One region of the Pseudomonas sp. MDT2-39-1 genome, then DNA from elsewhere that is predicted to be linked to it. Evidence: predicted binding sites of a transcription regulator. Region 1 holds the regulator's gene; the other holds the start of a gene.
The links. The regulator FliA, encoded in region 1, starts transcription of late flagellar genes. The targets are predictions, from matches to a motif close to CTAAAGTTTNNNNNNNNNNNGCCGNTAA.
Positions count from the first base shown of each region.

Region 1 (5,683 bases):
GGTTACACCGTGGTCGATGCCAGTACGGTCGTGGCCACCCACTTGAACCAGATTCTGTACAAGCACTCCAGCGAACTGATCGGTCACGAAGAAGTCCAGCAACTCATGCAATTGCTGGCCAAAAGCTCACCGAAACTGGCCGAAGAGCTGGTGCCGGGTGTGGTGTCTCTGTCGCAGCTGCTGAAAGTTTTGCAGGCTTTGCTGGCCGAACAGGTGCCAGTACGGGACATCCGCAGCATTGCCGAGGCCATCGCCAACAATGCCGCCAAGAGTCAAGATACTGCCGCGTTGGTGGCCGCCGTGCGCGTCGGCGTATCCCGCGCAATCGTCCAAAGCATTGTAGGGACTGACTCCGAGCTACCAGTTATCACTCTGGAGCCAAGGTTGGAACAGATATTGCTCAATAGTCTTCAGAAGGCAGGACAAGGCTCGGAAGAGGGCGTTCTGCTGGAGCCAAGCATGGCTGAGAAACTGCAACGCTCGTTGATCGATGCGGCGCAGCGTCAGGAAATGCAAGGTCAACCGGTGATTCTGCTGGTGGCCGGTCCGGTTCGCGCGATGCTTTCGCGATTCGGCCGACTGGCAGTCCCGGGTTTGCATGTGTTGGCTTACCAGGAAATTCCTGACAACAAGCAAGTGACCATCGTTGCGACAGTAGGGCCCAACGGCTGAGGTAGTGGTTTATGCAAGTTAAGCGTTTTTTCGCCGCCGATATGCGTCAGGCCATGAAACTGGTTCGTGATGAGCTGGGCGCTGATGCCGCCATTATTGGCAATCGCCGGATTGCCGGTGGTGTCGAGCTGACGGCTGCCCTGGATTACAAATTGTCTGCGCTGGCCCCGCGTGTTCCGAACATGGAACTCGAGGACGAGCTGCGCAAGACCCAGTCGCGGATTGTCACCGCCCAGGCCGAATTGAGCTTGCGTGGCGAAGGCGAAACCGAAGGCGACAAGACCACCAATCGCCAGTTATTCGCCGGCCTGCCGTTGACCGCCGCCGAGCCGCTGATCGAGCCGACGTATGCCGAACCTCGTCGCTCCGCTCCAGCCCCTGCGCCAGCCGCTGGCGGTGTGGACCCGCGTGCATTCGACTCGATGCGTTTCGAACTCAACAGCCTGCGCGAACTGATGGAAGTGCAACTCGGCTCCCTGGCCTGGAATCAGCTGCAAGGCAGCCGTCCGGCCCAGGCCAACCTCTGGCGTCGCCTGCAACGCATCGGCCTGTCCGGCCCGTTGTCCCGCGACTTGCTGGCGATGATTACCGACATTGAAGAACCCCGTCAGGCCTGGCGTATGTTGCTGGCGCACTTGGCGCGGATGATCGCCACACCGGAAGTCGAGCCACTGGAAGAGGGCGGCGTGATTGCCATGGTCGGCCCTGCCGGCATGGGCAAGACCACCACTCTGGCCAAGCTCGCGGCCCGCTACGTTCTGAAATATGGCGCGCAAAACATCGCGCTGGTGAGCATGGACAGCTACCGTATTGGTGCTCAGGAGCAACTCAAGACTCTGGGCCGGATCCTCAACGTGTCGGTAACTCACGTCGATCCGGGGCAATCGCTGGTGCAGGCGCTGGATCCCTTGCTGCGCAAACGCGTGGTGCTGATCGATACCGCGGGTCTTCAGGCCAGCGATCCGGCACTGCGCATGCAGCTCGAAAGCCTGGCCGGACGTGGCATCAAGTCAAAAAATTATCTGGTGTTGGCAACCACCAGCCAGAAACAGGTCCTAACGGCCGCTTATCACAGTTACAAACGCTGCGGTCTCGCTGGCTGCATCCTGACTAAACTGGATGAAACGGCATGCCTGGGCGAGGTGTTAAGCCTGGCCATCAGTCATGAATTACCGGTGGCCTACCTGACCGATGGCCCGCGGATTCCGGATGATTTGCATCTGCCGCGTCGTCATCAGTTGGTCAGTCGCGCCGTAAGCGTGCAAATGCAAGAAGAACCCAGCGAAGAAGCCATGGCTGACATGTTCGCTGATATTTACCACAGCCCGACCAAGCAGGTTGGCTGAGGTACTAATGAACAGTTTTTGTACCTACATCGATGGTCTGCCATGCATTGTTCAGTTTATGAGCGCGCAGCCAGTAATGTGGCCTCCGTCTATGCAAGACAAGGTAAAGAAATAACATGGGCAGCATGCATCCCGTACAGGTGATCGCGGTGACCGGCGGCAAAGGTGGCGTCGGGAAGACTAACGTGTCAGTGAACTTGTCCCTGGCTCTAGCTGAGCTCGGCCGGCGCGTCATGCTGCTGGACGCTGATCTGGGGCTGGCGAACGTCGACGTCCTGTTGGGGCTGACACCCAAACGTACCCTGGCCGACGTGATCGAAGGCCGCTGTGAGCTGCGCGACGTTCTGTTGCAGGGCCCCGGCGGTATTCGCATCGTCCCGGCCGCGTCCGGCACGCAGAGCATGGTTCATCTGAGCCCGGCTCAACACGCTGGCCTGATCCAGGCGTTCAGCGATATCGGCGACAACCTCGACGTCTTGGTGATCGACACCGCTGCGGGTATTGGTGACTCGGTAGTCAGTTTCGTTCGCGCAGCGCAAGAAGTCTTGCTGGTGGTGTGTGACGAGCCGACCTCGATCACGGATGCCTACGCGCTGATCAAACTGCTGAACCGCGATTACGGCATGAACCGCTTCCGCGTCCTGGCCAACATGGCCCAGAGCCCGCAGGAAGGTCGCAACCTGTTCGCCAAGTTGACCAAGGTCACGGACCGCTTCCTCGACGTCGCCTTACAATACGTCGGCGCGGTGCCTTATGACGAAAGCGTGCGTAAAGCGGTGCAGAAGCAGCGCGCCGTCTATGAAGCCTTTCCGCGCTCCAAGTGCTCCCTGGCGTTCAAGGCCATTGCACAGAAGGTCGATACCTGGCCGTTGCCTGCCAACCCGCGTGGGCACCTGGAGTTTTTCGTCGAGCGCCTCGTGCAACAAACGGCAGGACCGGTGTTATGACAGCCAGCGGTTACAACCTCTACAAGAAGTCGGCACGTGACGCGCAGTACGAGCTGATCGAGCGTTACGCGCCACTGGTCAAACGCATTGCTTACCACTTGCTGGCCCGTCTGCCGGCCAGTGTTCAGGTTGAAGACCTGATCCAGGCCGGGATGATCGGCCTGCTTGAAGTATCGACCAAATATGACGCCAGCAAAGGCGCGAGTTTCGAGACGTACGCGGGCATTCGAATCCGCGGCGCGATGCTCGATGAAGTACGCAAGGGGGACTGGGCGCCACGTTCGGTTCACCGCAATACCCGCATGGTCAGCGACGCCATTCGCTCGATTGAAGCTAAAACCGGTCGTGACGCTAAAGATCATGAGGTTGCGGCCGAACTCCAATTGAGTCTCGACGATTATTACGGGATTTTGAACGACACCCTGGGCAGCCGGTTATTCAGTTTCGACGATCTGTTGCAGGACGGCGAACACGAAGGGCTGCACGAGGATGGCGCGAGTGCACATCTGGAGCCGTCACGCGATCTGGAAGATGAACGCTTCCAGGCAGCGCTGGCGGACGCGATTGCCAATTTGCCGGAGCGTGAGCGACTGGTGTTGGCGCTGTACTACGACGAAGAGCTGAACCTCAAGGAAATCGGTGAGGTCCTGGGGGTCAGCGAGTCTCGGGTCAGCCAGTTACACAGCCAGTGCGCGGCCCGTTTGCGGGGGCGTTTGGGGGAGTGGCGAGCGCGCTGAGGGCAGTGTGGGGACACTGCGAACGAGGCCGGTGTGGTGTTGAACTGCACCGGTCGCGATCTGTTGTGCTCCATACAGACATCGAGTGCATTGCCGGATTGATTGAAATGGCGCGTCCAGGTGCTGGGCGCGTTTAAGACTGCTTGGAGGTCGAATTGGACAAGAACATGAAAATCCTCATCGTTGATGACTTCTCAACGATGCGGCGGATCATAAAAAACCTGTTGCGTGACCTTGGGTTCACCAACACGGTCGAGGCCGACGATGGCATTACAGCCATTCCGGTTCTCAACAGCGGGAGCATCGACTTTCTGGTAACGGACTGGAACATGCCTGGCATGACCGGTATCGATCTGCTGCGCCACGTGCGCGCCGATGAAAAGCTCAAGCACCTACCGGTGTTGATGGTGACCGCTGAAGCCAAGCGCGAGCAGATCATCGAAGCGGCCCAGGCCGGTGTTAACGGCTATGTGGTCAAACCATTCACGGCCCAGGCGTTGAAAGAAAAAATCGAGAAGATTTTCGAACGCATCGGTTGATCCACTGCGCCACGGGGGAGCTATGGAGCATAAAGAATCTTCACTGGGCGATTTTGAATCGACCCTGAAAAAACACGCGGTCGAACTGGTCGAAAGCCTTGAAAAAGGCAGGTTCGGCGACGCTGTGCAACTTATCCATGAGCTCAATCAGACCCGTGACCGCGGCCTGTATCAGGAAGTGGGCAAGCTCACTCGCGAGCTGCATAGCGCGATCGTCAATTTCCAGATTGACCCGAACATGCCGCAAGCCGAGGAAGTGTCGCAGATCACGGACGCCACCGAGCGCCTGGGGTATGTGGTCAAGCTGACCGAGGCCGCTGCCAACCGCACCATGGACCTGGTGGAGAATTCCACGCCGCTGGTCAACAGCCTGAGCGAAGAAGCCCAGGCGTTGAGCGCGGATTGGGGGCGGTTCATGCGTCGCGAAGTCGGGGCTGAAGAGTTCCGCGAACTGGCCCGGCGCGTCGACGGTTTCCTGACGCGCAGCAGCGAAGACAATCGCACGGTGTCGAGCAACCTCAACGACATTCTGCTGGCCCAGGATTACCAGGACCTCACCGGTCAGGTGATCAAGCGCGTGACCCAATTGGTCACCGAAGTTGAAAGCAACCTGCTCAAGCTCGTGCTCATGGCCAGTCAGGTAGACCGCTTTGCGGGTATCGAACATGACCGTGATGCGATGCTCGCTGAAAAAGATCCGCAAAAACATCTCTCTCAGGGTGAAGGTCCGCAGATTCATGCCGATAAAAGAGAAGACGTTGTGTCCGGTCAGGACGATGTGGACGATTTGTTATCCAGCCTAGGATTTTAGAGTTTTAGCATTTTAGGTTTTTTAGGTTTTTAGACCTCAGGAGCACCCCCTTAATGAGCTTCGGCGCCGATGAAGAGATCCTTCAGGATTTCCTGGTTGAGGCCGGCGAGATTCTAGAGCAACTGTCCGAACAGCTGGTCGAGCTTGAAAGCCGACCGGATGATGCGGACTTGCTCAATGCAATTTTTCGCGGTTTTCACACTGTAAAAGGGGGCGCCGGCTTCCTCCAGCTCAACGAGCTGGTGGAGTGCTGTCACATCGCCGAGAACGTGTTCGACATCCTGCGCAAGGGTGAACGTCGCGTCGACTCGGAACTGATGGACGTGGTTCTCGAAGCGCTGGACGCGGTGAACAGCATGTTCACCGAAGTTCGCGAACGCAGCCCGATTACGGCTGCCACGCCTGAATTGCTCGCGGCACTGGCCCGTCTGGCCGAGCCGCAAACGGCTGATGAAGCCGCACCGGTTGCTGAAGTGGTCGAAACACCTGCCGCTGAAGAATCGGGTGACATCACCGATAACGAATTCGAACAACTGCTGGACTCGCTGAACGCCGTCAAGGCTCAAGCCGAAGCGCCGGCCGTTGCTCCAGTGGCTGGCGCTGATTCTGCGGCCAGCGACGAAATCACCGA
Region 1 covers NZ_CM142716.1:5,057,406-5,063,088, forward strand. The annotation lists gene flhA (flagellar biosynthesis protein FlhA) at 1-672, shown strand, start outside; gene flhF (flagellar biosynthesis protein FlhF) at 684-2,018, shown strand; gene fleN (flagellar synthesis regulator FleN) at 2,135-2,965, shown strand; gene fliA (RNA polymerase sigma factor FliA) at 2,962-3,702, shown strand; gene ACYZTM_RS23685 (chemotaxis response regulator CheY) at 3,870-4,241, shown strand; gene ACYZTM_RS23690 (protein phosphatase CheZ) at 4,264-5,052, shown strand; gene ACYZTM_RS23695 (chemotaxis protein CheA) at 5,106-5,683, shown strand, end outside.

Region 2 (5,683 bases), 410 kb from region 1:
GGCCGTCAGGTCAAGTGGCTGCTGATCGGTTTGCTCTGGGTGGTGGCCATCGCTTCGCAGAACCTCCTGCCGATACATATCGCCTTTATTCCGCTGTTGGTGCCGCCGCTTTTATATGTGCTGACCAAACTGCAACTGGATCGCCGCTTGATCGCCTGCGTCATGACGTTCGGTCTGATCACGCCGTACATGTTCCTGCCGGTGGGCTTCGGCAACATATTCCTAAATGAAATCCTGCTGGCCAACGTTGCCCGCAGCGGCGTGGATATCAGTGGCATCAACGTCACCCATGCCATGGGCATTCCGGCACTGGGCATGGTCGTCGGCCTCGCGGCAGCATTTATCAGCTACCGCAAGAAACGCGTCTACGACCTGGACAAAATCGAAAAAGTCGAGCAAGTCGCGGTGGAGTACAACCCGCTGAGCCTGATGGTCGCCGGTGTGGCCATCGCGGCGGCGTTCATCATTCAGCTGTTGCTGGACTCGATGATCATTGGCGCGCTGGCGGGTTTCCTGATCTTCTCGGTGTCGGGCATTGTGAAGTGGCGCGACACCGACGACCTGTTCACCGAAGGCATGAAGATGATGGCGATGATCGGCTTCATCATGATCGCCGCCTCGGGTTTCGCCGAAGTGATGAAAGCCACCGGTCAGGTGCAAACGCTGGTGGAAGCGTCGGCGTCGTGGATCGGCCACAGCAAAGGTATCGGCGCGCTGTTGATGTTGCTGGTCGGCCTGCTGGTGACCATGGGCATCGGCTCGTCGTTTTCCACCGTGCCGATCCTGGCGGCGATTTTCGTGCCGTTGTGCGTTCAGCTGGGTTTCAGCCCGATCGCAATCGTGTGCATCGTCGGCACGGCTGGCGCCCTGGGTGACGCCGGTTCGCCGGCCTCGGATTCGACGCTGGGGCCGACCTCCGGCCTGAACATCGACGGCCAGCATCACCACATCTGGGACACCGTGGTCCCGACCTTCCTGCACTACAACCTGCCGCTGCTGGCGTTCGGCTGGGTCGCGGCGATGGTCCTGTAACCCCCTATCCCCTGTGGGAGCGACCTGTGGCGAGGGGATTTATCCCCGTTGGGTCGCGAAGCGGCCCCAAAAATGGGGACTGCTTCGCAGCCCAACGGGGATAAATCCCCTCACCACAAAGGCCCGCTCCCACAGGGGGATTGTAGTGCCCCAGGATTCAACTTTTGATCCGGCGTGCCGTTAAAGCCATTAACCACGCCAACAAAATCAAAAGAGTGAACCGTCATGCGCATGAGCCTGAAGGCTAAAGTCCTGTCCCTTGCCGTCCTCCCGGTGTTGCTCTTTGCGCTGGTCATCAGCCTGACCACGCTGTTCATTCTGCAGGAGCAGGCCCGCAAGGAAGTCGAGGAAACCCGCCAGCGCCTGCTCAGTGATGCCAAGGCCACCCTGCAAAGTTACGTCGCCGTGGCTATGACCACGATCAAACCGCTCTACGAAGCGGCCGCCCCTGGCGATGACGCGGCGCGGGCGCAGGTGATCAAGCTGCTGTCGAGCATCACCTACGGCAAGGACGGCTACTTCTTCGGCTACGACTCCAACACCGTGCGCCTGTTCAAGGCCAACAGCCCGGAAGGCGTGGGCCAAAGCTTCAAGGACAACCGTGACCCGAACGGCGTCTACGTCAACCGCGACCTGGTCAAAGTCGCCAAAGACGGCACTCACTACCTGCAATACAGCTCGCCACTGCCCGGCAACACCCAAGTGCTGGTGCCAAAACTGGGCTACACCGAATACTTGTCGAAGTGGGACATGGCGGTCGGTACGTCGGTGAACCTCGACGGTATCGAAGCGCAAGTCGCGCTGGTCGAGGCCAAGGTGCAGGAGCGGATGGAAGGCGTGGTGCTGACCATCGCCGGCCTCGCGGTGGTCATGTTGCTGGTGATCGCGGCGGTCGGGCAGTTGCTGGCCAATACCATTCTGCGTCCGCTGAATCTGATGAAAGCCAACCTCGATGACATCGCGGCGGGCGAGGGCGACCTGACCCGTCGTCTGACCATCACCAGCCAGGACGAACTCGGCGAACTGGCCGGCTCGTTCAACCGCTTCGTCGACAAGATCCACAGCCTGGTGGGTCAAATCACTGAAATGACCTCGCAACTGACCGGCCTGGTGAATCAGGTTTCCGATCAGGCCCAGCGCTCGGATCAGGCCATGGAGCGTCAGCGTCACGAGACCGATCAGGTCGCCACGGCGATCAACGAAATGTCGGCGGCGGCCCAGGAAGTGGCGAAAAGCGCACAAAACGCGGCGGTGGCTGCCCAGCAAACCGACGAAGAAGGCCAGGCCGCCAAGCGTGTGGTGGCCGGCAGCATCGTGAAGATTCATGCGTTGGTGGACGACATTCGCAGCAGCGGCGTGTCCCTCGACAGCCTGCAAAAAGACGTGTCGTCGATTGTCAGCGTGCTGGGGGTGATCCGTTCGATTGCCGAACAGACGAACCTGTTGGCGCTGAACGCCGCCATTGAAGCCGCGCGCGCCGGTGAAGCGGGTCGCGGTTTTGCGGTGGTGGCTGACGAGGTGCGGGCGCTGGCCAGTCGCACGCAGATCAGTACTCAGGAAATCCAGGGCATGATCGACCGCTTGCAGGCCGGGACCCAATCGGCGGTGGAAGCGATGCGTCGTTCCAGCGAGGCGGGCGATGGCACGTCGGCCCAGGCCAATGAGGCCGGTGCATCGCTGGACACCATGGCCCAGTTGATCGGCACCATCAACTCGATGAACGCGCAAATCGCCAGCGCGGCGGAAGAGCAGACTGCCGTGGCCGAAGAGATCAACCGCAGCGTGCATCAGATTGCCGTGGCGGTGGACAACGTCGCCGACGAAACCCAACTCGGCGCCCAAACCTCACGCAGCCTCGCCGACCTCGGTCAGCGCCTGGGCAAACTGGTCGGACAGTTCCGTATCTGATGGTCATCGACTAACTGTAGGAGCCAGGCTTGCCGGCGAAGGCGTTCTTGAGGCCGCCTTCGCCGGCAAGCCTGGCTCCTACAGGAAGCAATTCGTATACAACTTCGCGGTCTGACCATCGCTTTCGCGAGCAGGTTCGCTCCCACAGGGGTATGTGTTGTCAGGGTCTGTCCCAGTAAGGCACCGTGCCAAAGCATTCGACGAAGAAATCAATCACCGTCCGCACCTTCACCGACAACCGTCGGCTACCCGGCCACAGCACCGCAATCTGTTGCGGCTCAAGGCTGTTGGACACCTGATAGTCGCCAAGCACCGGCACCAGCGTGCCGTTGCGCACCGCCTCACCAATCAGCCACGACGGAAACATCACCAGCCCCAGGCCTTGTTCGGCCGCTTGAGTGAGTGTGTCTGCGTGGTTGCCGGTGATCGGCCCTTTAACTGAACAGGGCGTCCAGTCTTGCTGGTCCTTGCGGAAAAACCAGCGCTGCTGCCCGGCCACGCCTTTGTAGGCCAGGCATTGATGCGCCGCCAACTCTTTGGGATGTTGCGGTGTGCCATGGCGTTCGAGGTAGTCCGGGCTGGCGGCGACTTGAAACCGGTGCGGCGCCAGGATCCGCGCCTGCATGCTCGAATCGTGCAGCGGGCCGATGCGAAACAGCAAGTCGGCGCCTTCCTGCAACGGGTCGACGTAGCTGTCGGTTTGCTGGATATCCAGTTGCAGTTTCGGATAGCGCTCGCACAACTGCCCAAGCCACGGCGTCAGATGACGTTGCCCGAAGACCACCGGCGCGTTGATCCGCACCAGCCCGCTGGGTTCGCTTTGCTGTTCCTGCAAGGCCTGTTCGGCTTCCTCCAGTTGCACCAGCACCCGCCGCGCGTGATGGCCGAGCATGCGTCCCGCTTCGGTGGGCGTGACGGCGCGGGTGTGGCGGTAGAGCAATTGCTGGTTCAGGGCCTGTTCCATCAACTGGATTTGCCGGGAAATCGAAGAGGGCGCCAAGCCTTCGCGGCGGGCGACTTCGGAAAAACTGCCATGGTCGAGCACCGCGACAAACAGCCGAAGTGCCTTGAATCCCAGTTCGTTGAGGCCGTGCATGATCCATCCTGCTGTGCGAGTTGCGCAAAAGTGTTGTCCGGATGCTCCCATTTATCGCAAAGGATCGCCAGCCGATAATGCGCGCCACCACCGTCCCCTGTAGGAGCGAAGCTTGCTCGCGAAGGCGTCGTATCAGGCGCTGAAGATGTCGCCTGATACGACGCCTTCGCGAGCAAGCTTCGCTCCTACAGGAGGGCGTGATTCTCATCAGATGACTGGCAGGTTTTCCTTATGCAATCTTCTTCAATCGACATCGCTGCAGCGCCAGCGACCAAACCGGGGCTGCGGCTGTTGCTGCTGCCACTGGTGATTCTCGCCGGCATGGGCCTTTCGGTGGAGGCCGGTTTGCTCGGGCCGCTCGGGGTTCAGGTCGGGCATTTGTGGGCGACGTTGAGCATCTTCGGCGTCGGCTCGGCGATTCTGTTTTTGCTGCTGTTGTTCAGCGGCAGGCAACAAGGTCCGGCGTTGAACACGCTGCCGCGCTGGCAATTGATCGGCGGTTTCCTCGGGCCGATCTACGTGGTGGTGCTGACCCTGGCCACGCCGCACATCGGGATCGCGATGACGATGATCGCGATCCTCTCCGGGCAGGTCGGCAAAAGCGTGTTGATCGACCACTTCGGCTGGTTCGGCGCTACTCGCAAAAAGGTCAACGGAGAGCGTTGGCTGGCGTTGCTGCTGATTGTCGCGGCACTTGTTCTGATCGCTCGGGGTTGATGATGAATCTGATTATTTTGTTGGCCGCGGTGGTGGCTGCCGGCGCGGTGTTGAGTGTCCAGGCGGCGATCAATGGGCGTCTGGGGGAAACCGTCGGCGTGTTGCGCAGCAGTTTGCTGACCTTTGCGGTGGGCGCGGTGGTCACCGGGTTGTTGATCCTGTTTTTCGAACCGGCCTATGCCGTGAGCCTGCTGGATGTGCCGAAATGGCAGCTCAGCGGCGCCTTGTTTGGCGTGGTCTACATGATGGTCATGGTCGGCGCGGTGCCGCGGGTCGGCACGGCGGTGGCGACCGTGGCAGTGATCGTCGGGCAGTTGGGGATGGGGATGTTGATCGACAACTTCGGCTGGCTGGGTAACCCGGCCATCGAGTTGTCGAGCAGCCGGATGCTGGCGATGGTGTGCCTGGCGCTGGCGTTGCTGTTCATGTATCGCAGCAGCACCCGAAGCGACTGACGAGTCCCTGTAACAGCTGCTACAAGGGCTCCTACACTGGTGAGTGAGGTGCGAATTTTGTCGCACGCGACGACCACACCAATGGAGTCAGGCTCATGATCGACAGTGAAAGTAAATGCGACTGCCCCAAATGCTCCTGCAAACTGGGCGAACATCCGATAGCGCGTCACAGCAAGCACTATTGCTGCGAAGCGTGCGCCAAGCACCACGAACATGGCGAAGAGTGTGCGACCAAGGGCTGCAAGTGCGCCCATACCAAATAGCTCATCAACATAAAGTGGAGCCACTCGGGCTCCACTTTTAATGTCTGGTTTTTCGCCCCGTAGATCCTTATCCCGCCGGCCGCCAGGTCACGTTTTCGATGCCGAATTTCTCCGCCAGCGGCTTGCTGGTTTTTTGCACCTTCTCTCGGCCAAAGCGGGGGATTCGTCCGACCCCCGCGTCACAACTGGCCCAGTGCCAAGCCTCCGCGTTG
Region 2 covers NZ_CM142716.1:5,468,145-5,473,827, forward strand. The annotation lists gene ACYZTM_RS25370 (Na+/H+ antiporter family protein) at 1-1,032, shown strand, start outside; gene ACYZTM_RS25375 (methyl-accepting chemotaxis protein) at 1,258-2,940, shown strand; gene ACYZTM_RS25380 (LysR family transcriptional regulator) at 3,101-4,036, opposite strand; gene ACYZTM_RS25385 (DMT family transporter) at 4,268-4,753, shown strand; gene ACYZTM_RS25390 (DMT family transporter) at 4,753-5,208, shown strand; gene ACYZTM_RS25395 (metallothionein) at 5,304-5,471, shown strand; gene ACYZTM_RS25400 (DUF6555 family protein) at 5,539-5,683, opposite strand, start outside.
Region 2: ACYZTM_RS25375 (methyl-accepting chemotaxis protein) is a predicted target of FliA. The motif match lies at 1,189-1,216, and genes of this name have one in related genera.